Regions from separate parts of the Burkholderia sp. PU8-34 genome, predicted to be linked through region 1. Evidence: riboswitches for the same ligand, from Rfam matches in the RefSeq annotation. Region 1 holds a riboswitch; the other holds the start of a gene.

Region 1 (3,400 bases):
CTCGCGTCCCGCGTTGACGCGCATGCTCCAGTGCGGCGACAGTGCGCGGTTGAGATCGGCCGATACACCGAGCCGGCCAAAGCTGCCGGCCGTCGCCGACACGCTGCCGAAGTCGTCGGGCAGCGGCTGCTTGCTGATCCGGTTAATTACGCCGCCGCCGCTGCCGCGCCCGTAGAGCGCTGCGGCCGGGCCCTTCAGCACCTCGACGCGCTCGATGTTGCCGAGACTGCGCACGTACTGCGCATCGTCGCGCATTCCGTCGAGCAGCAGGTCGCCGGCGCTGGAGAAGCCGCGAATGCGGAACGCGTCGAAGCGCGTGTCCGACGTGTTCGACACGCCGGGCACGCCTGCAAGCGCGTCGGCCAGCGTGCGGCCACCGTAAGAAAACGTGTCGTCGACCGACACGGTCTCGATGGTCTGCGGCACGTCACGCGGAGCACTGTCGGTGCGGGTCGCGGTGCTCACACGCTCGGGACGCGGATCGTGCGGATGGCGGCGCGCACGCACTTCCAGCGCGGGCAGGTCGTCTTCGGATCCGGCGGCCTCGGACGCGCAGGGGAGGGCCGACAGCAGCGAGCAAAGCGCGAAGGCCAGCGTATCGCGACACCGCCCGGAAATTGGAGATTTCGGCATGAAAATATCAGGATGACTGAATGATCGGGGTGAGCTGCATCGATTTGACATTGAGATAAGTTTATCTTCGTGAGTTGAAAATGACAATCATTCTCGTCTGAAATGCGCGGCGCGCCGCCGAGCGGCCGCCCGCCGCCTTGACGCCCCCGCGTGCTCCACCTACACTCGCACGCGTTTCGGTGCTCGCGCGCGCCCCCCGGCGCGCGCAGTTAAACGGGAAACAGGGAGCCTGCCTGCACCGCAGCTGCGCCAACCTGTGCTGCCCCCGCAACGGTAAGCGAACGCTTCACGCCACGCGCGAAGCAGCGCCGCTTCGCCGCATGCCACCTGCATGCGGACGACCGCCACTGGACGCCACGTGCGTCCGGGAAGGCGAAGCGGCGTGTTCGTCAGCCCGGATACCGGCCGAGACGAGGGGTTCAGCGCCGCGGGGATGCGGCGCATCGTCCACGGCCGCAGCCGCAATGCGTCCGGCATCCGAGCGTTTCCCGTTTCCCGACCCGCCGCGCGTTGCGCGCAGGCCGGTGGAGCATCCGGGGCATGCGCGGGCCCGGGCAACCGGTGGCGGCCGTGTTGGCATTCATCATGTCGACCGTTCGCAAGGGAGCACCATGCTCGACTCGTTTTCCCGCCTGTTCAACGACAGCCCGTCCGGGCTGCGCGGCAAGATCGTCGCCATCTATTCGTTGCTGATCGCGTTCAACGTCGGCGCGTGGATCTGGGCGTTCATCGCGTTCCACGGCCAGCCGGTGCTGTTCGGCACCGCGCTGCTCGCGTACGTATTCGGCCTGCGCCACGCGGTCGACGCCGACCACATCGCGGCGATCGACAACGTCACGCGCAAGCTGATGCAGGAAGGCCGCAGCCCGCTCGGCGCGGGCCTGTTCTTCTCGCTCGGCCACTCGACGGTGGTGATCGTGATGTCGGTCGTGGTCGCGCTGACGGCGGCATCGATCGCACGCTTCGACGGCATGCGCGCGATCGGCGGGACGATCAGCACCTGCGTGTCGGCGTTCTTCCTGCTGCTGCTCGCGGCCGCGAACCTGATGATCCTGATCTCCGTGTACCGGACGTTCCGCGCGGTGAAGCGCGGCGAGCCGCTCGTCGAGGAGGATCTCGACCTGCTGATGAACAAGCGCGGCGTGCTCGCGCGCATTTTCCGGCCGCTGTTCCGGCTCGTGTCGCGCAGCTGGCACCTGTATCCGATCGGTTTCCTGTTCGGGATCGGCTTCGACACCGCGACCGAGATCGCGCTGTTCGGCATCTCGGCGACGCAGGTGCAGGGCGGGCTGTCGTTCTGGTCCGTGATGGTGCTGCCCGCGCTGTTCACCGCCGGCATGACGCTCGTCGACACGACCGACGGCATCCTGATGATGGGCGCGTACCGCTGGGCGTACGTGCGGCCGATCCGCAAGCTTTACTACAACATCACGATCACGTTCGTCTCCGTGCTGGTCGCCGCGCTGATCGGCGGCATCGAGGTGCTCGCGCTCATCGCCGACAAGCTGTCGCTGCAAGGCCCGGTCTGGGACTTCGCATCGATGGCGGCCGCGCATTTCGGCATGCTCGGCTACCTCGTGATCGGGCTGTTCGTCGCGAGCTGGCTCGTGTCGGCCGTGATCTACCGCGTGAAGCGCTACGACGACATCGACGTGACGATCTCCGCCTGATTCTCCTTTTCGACACAGGACCTTCCATGACCATGCGCAAGCTGCCCGTCACCATCGTCACGGGCTTTCTCGGCAGCGGCAAGACCACCTTGATGCGCCACATCCTGCAACACGCGCAGGGCCGCCGCATCGCGGTGATCGTCAACGAGTTCGGCGAACTCGGCATCGACGGCGAGATTCTGAAGGGCTGCGGCATCGGCTGCGACGACGCGCAGGACGAAGCGTCCGGCCAGCTGTACGAACTCGCGAACGGGTGCCTCTGCTGCACCGTGCAGGAAGAGTTCTATCCGGTGATGGAGGCGCTCGTCGAGCGTCGCGCGGACATCGACCACGTGCTGATCGAGACGTCCGGCCTCGCGCTGCCGAAGCCGCTCGTGCAGGCGTTCAACTGGCCGTCGATTCGCAACAGCTTCACCGTCGACGCGGTCGTGACCGTCGTCGACGGCCCGGCTGCCGCGAGCGGCCAGTTCGCGGAGAACCCGCAGGCGGTCGATGCGCAGCGCCGCGCCGATCCGAACCTCGACCACGAATCGCCGCTGCACGAACTGTTCGCCGATCAGCTGTCGTCCGCCGATCTCGTGATCGTCAACAAGGCCGACCTCGTCGACGGCGCGCAGCTCGAGCAGGTCGAGACGGCGATCCGCGAGGAAATCCCGCCGCAGGTGAAGATCGTTCGCGCGACGCGCGGCGAACTCGATCTCGCGATGCTGCTCGGGCTCGAATCGGCGTCCGAGGAAACCATTCACCTGCGCCACGACCATCACGGCTCGGCCGACGACGAAGATCACGACCACCATCATGACGATTTCGACTCGGTGGTCGTAACCGGCGATGCGGGCTCGCGCGACGCGACGATCGCCGCGCTGCAGCGCGTCGTCGAGGCGCACACGATCTATCGCGCGAAGGGCTTCGCCGCGCTGCCGGACGCACCGATGCGGCTCGTGATCCAGGGCGTCGGCCGCCGCTTCGACAGCTACTTCGACCGCCGCTGGCAGGACGGCGACGCGCGCGCGAGCCGCTTCGTGCTGATCGGCGAGGACCTCGACGCAGCCGCGCTGCAGCGCGCGTTCGACGCGGCGCTCGCGGCCGAGACGCAA
Region 2 (3,400 bases), on a different contig from region 1:
GCAAGCACACGCATGTCGGCGAGCTCGTCGTATTCGCGCAGCGCCGCGAGCGGCACGAGCGGCGACTTCTTCACGAAGCGAACGTCGACGAGCAGCCAGCGCGGCGTTTCCTGCGTCGACTTCGGATCGTAATAGGGACTCTTCGGATCGAATTGCGTGGGATCGGGGTAGGGTGTCGACGACACTTCGGCGACGCCCGCGATGCCCGGCTCGGGGCAGCTCGAGTGATAGAACAGCACGCCGTCGCCGAGCTTCATCGTGTCGCGCATGAAATTGCGCGCCTGATAGTTGCGCACGCCGGTCCAGGGCAGCGTGCGCTGCGGCGCGTTCGCGAGATCGTCGATGCTCGCTTCGTCCGGTTCGGACTTCATCAGCCAGTATTGCATGGATCGTGATCGACGCAGAAAGAGGCTGCTACAAGAGGCCGCTACAAAAGAGGCCGCTACAAAAGGAAACGGCATCGGGTGCAAGACCCGATGCCGTTGGATAGGCCCCCGCCTTAGCCGCTAGGCCGGCATCCTGAACCTGGGGTTCAGAATTGGTCGCAGTTAGCAGCACTTCGGGTACATCAGACAGAGTGACGCGCGCGCCCGTGCTACAAATTTCCGCAACCGTGCACATGGCATTGGTTCAAGGAATATATGACCTTGGCGAACCAGGCAGGGAAGCTGACTGAACTGTGAATCGTTGTGTCCAATTTGACCACCGTTGACCGCTGAGATCAAGGGGAATCGACACATCGATTCGAGGTTACTGCGTCTCGTGCTGTGCGAGCACCGCACCGAGTTTTTCGTTCATCTGGCGCATTGTACGCCGGATTTCTTCCGCCGGAAATGCTTCACCGTGACGCACGCTCGTTTGCAGCCGCAGCAGTTCGGACGCGAGCGACAGCGCCGCCATCACGGCGATGCGATCGGTGCCGCGCACCGAGCTGTTCGAGCGGATCTTCGTCATTTCCGCGTCGACACGCGCGACAGCCTCGAGCAGCGCCCCTTCGGTCTCGGCCGAACAGGCGAGACGATAGGCCTGGCCGAGAATCGAGACTTCGATCTGCTTGGTGCTCATGCGTGTTCTCCGTGGCTTGCCGCGTCGTCGCGATCGGCGCGCGCCTGTGTATCCAGCAGATCGAGCTGGTTGTCGGTTTCCGCCACGCTCTTCGAGCGCGGCAGCTTCTCGAGAATCGCGTTCAGTTTCACCTGAGCGTCGTCGATCTTCGCCGACAGCGTGTCGCGTTCCGCCTCGAGCGCATTGCGTTCCTCGCGCAGTTGCGTGAGCTCGGCGCGCACCGTGTCCGCTTCCGCGCGCAATTGCGCGACTTGCTCTTCGAGCGCGAGCCGTTCCGAGTGATAGCGCTGGTTCAGTGCAATCAGCCGGCCAATATTTTGAGATAGGGTTTCGAGTTCGTTGAGCATCTGCTGCGTCCTCTAAAGACCCAGCATTTTAGCGCGGAATAACGCGCATTCCGACATCTGTAACGTTTCCAGTCGTAACACCCCTGCTTCTTGCCGCGAAATTGCGAGACGGGGGCCGGTTTTTGCCTGTGTGCCGAGCGCTTTCTTGACGCTCTCGCGGACCGCTCCTAAACTGGCGCCGCCTCGGTGCTCGCGCGTGCGACGCGCGGTTAAACGGGAAGCAGGGCGCCGGCTCCGCCAGGAGCGGCCAACCTGCGCTGCCCCCGCAACGGTAAGCGGCCGCATCGGACGATGCAGGCCGGCTCGGGTGCGCTCGGCGTGTGCGGTTCGCATGCGGGCGCAGGCCACTGCGCATGATTGCGCGGGAAGGCGAGCCGGTGTGCCGCCAGCCCGGATACCGGCCGAGGCGGGGAGCCCGTGCGCGGGCTTCATGACGCGCGGCCTGCGGGGAAGCGGGGCGCGCAGCCGTTCACAGGATGTCTTCGATGCTGACCCCAATCGCCCGCAACGCGCTCGGCGCGCTATGCGGGCTGCCGCTCGCCGCCGCGGCCCAGACTGCTGCTGCACCGGCCGTACCCGCCACCTCCACCACACCCGCTGCCGCGCAGACAGGACAGAACACCGACGCGCAGCTGCTCGCGCCGGTCGTCGTCACCGCGCAGCGCGCGCCGCAGGTCCTTGCCGATGCGATTCCGCAAACGACCGTGTTCGACGCGCAGGACATCGCTGCGCATCCGGGCGCCGACCTGCCGACGCTGCTCGCGTTCGCGCCAGGCGCGCAGATCGTGCGCAACGGCGGCCCTGGCGCGAGCGCGACGCTGTTTTTGCGCGGCGCGCAATCGACGCAATCGCTCGTGCTGGTCGACGGCGTGCGCGTCGATTCCGCGAGCCTCGGCGCCGCGCAGCTGAGCCAGCTGCCGCTCGACCAGATCGAGCGGGTCGAGATCGTGAACGGCAACGTGTCGTCGCTGTATGGCTCCGGTGCGATCGGCGGCGTCGTGCAGGTGTTCACGAAGGACGGCGGCAATCATCCGCCGCGCTTCAACTTTGCGGTCGGCCTCGGCAGCTATGGCACGCAGACGCAGCAGGCGGGCGTGTCGGGCCGGCTCGACGCCGACGGCAAGACGACCTTCAGCGTGTCGATCGCGCGCGACAAGGACAACGGCTTTTCCGCGCTCGATCCGGCGAAGCAGCCGAATGCGAACCCGAACGCGAACGGCTACCTGAACGAGAGCGTCACCGCATCGCTGCGGCATCGCTTCGACGATCGCTGGGATGCGGGCGTCACGTACTTCCAGTCGAACGGCACCAACAGCTACGACAACGCGTTCGGCGCGCCGACCGACCTGAACAACCTGTATTCGCGCGTGCAGCAGGCGCGCGTCTTCGCGAACGGCAAGCTGTTCGACTGGTGGACGACGCATGTCAGCGTGGCGACCGGCAACGACCGCAGCCAGACGGAGCTGAACGGCGTCTACACCGACCACTTCAATACCGACAACCGCCAGTACACGTGGCAGAACGATTTCCGGATCGCGCCCGACCACATGATCCAGGCCGGCTACGAGCGGCTCGACCAGCAGTTCATGTCGAACGTGTATTCGGCGCCGCAACGCCACGTGAATTCCGGCTGGCTCGGCTACATGGGGCGCATCGGCCGCCAGCAGTTCCAGGCGAGCCTGCGGCGCGACCAGTATTCGGATTTCGGCGGCGCGAACTCGTACTATCTGGGCTACGGGCTCGACCTCACCGATCGCTGGAAAATCACCGCCAGCTATTCGGACGCGTTTCGCGCGCCGAGCTTCAACGACCTCTATTACCCGATCGCCGGGAATCCGTCGATCCAGCCCGAGCGCAGCCACTCGGTCGAGGCCGCGCTGCAATATGCGGCGAACGCGGTGGGCGTCATGCGCATCACCGTGTTCCAGACGCGCTATTCGAACCTGATCGACTACCGGCCTGAAGCGAACAGCTTCTTCTATGTCGCG

Evidence for each region. A riboswitch is a leader RNA that binds a small molecule or an ion and turns the genes downstream of it on or off. The one in region 1 is predicted to bind cobalamin.
Region 2: linked by a shared signal. The riboswitch ahead of ACV22Z_RS16920 (TonB-dependent receptor domain-containing protein) and the one ahead of ACV22Z_RS07655 (HoxN/HupN/NixA family nickel/cobalt transporter) in region 1 are both predicted to bind cobalamin.

The regions. Positions count from the first base shown of each region.
Region 1 covers NZ_JBSAXC010000002.1:649,051-652,450, forward strand. The annotation lists gene ACV22Z_RS07650 (TonB-dependent receptor) at 1-633, opposite strand, end outside; cobalamin riboswitch at 794-1,057, shown strand; gene ACV22Z_RS07655 (HoxN/HupN/NixA family nickel/cobalt transporter) at 1,245-2,303, shown strand; gene cobW (cobalamin biosynthesis protein CobW) at 2,330-3,400, shown strand, end outside.
Region 2 covers NZ_JBSAXC010000006.1:158,417-161,816, forward strand. The annotation lists gene ACV22Z_RS16900 (EVE domain-containing protein) at 1-386, opposite strand, end outside; RNA gene ssrS (6S RNA) at 488-669, opposite strand; gene ACV22Z_RS16910 (cell division protein ZapA) at 751-1,065, opposite strand; gene ACV22Z_RS16915 (ATPase) at 1,062-1,412, opposite strand; cobalamin riboswitch at 1,580-1,832, shown strand; gene ACV22Z_RS16920 (TonB-dependent receptor domain-containing protein) at 1,898-3,400, shown strand, end outside.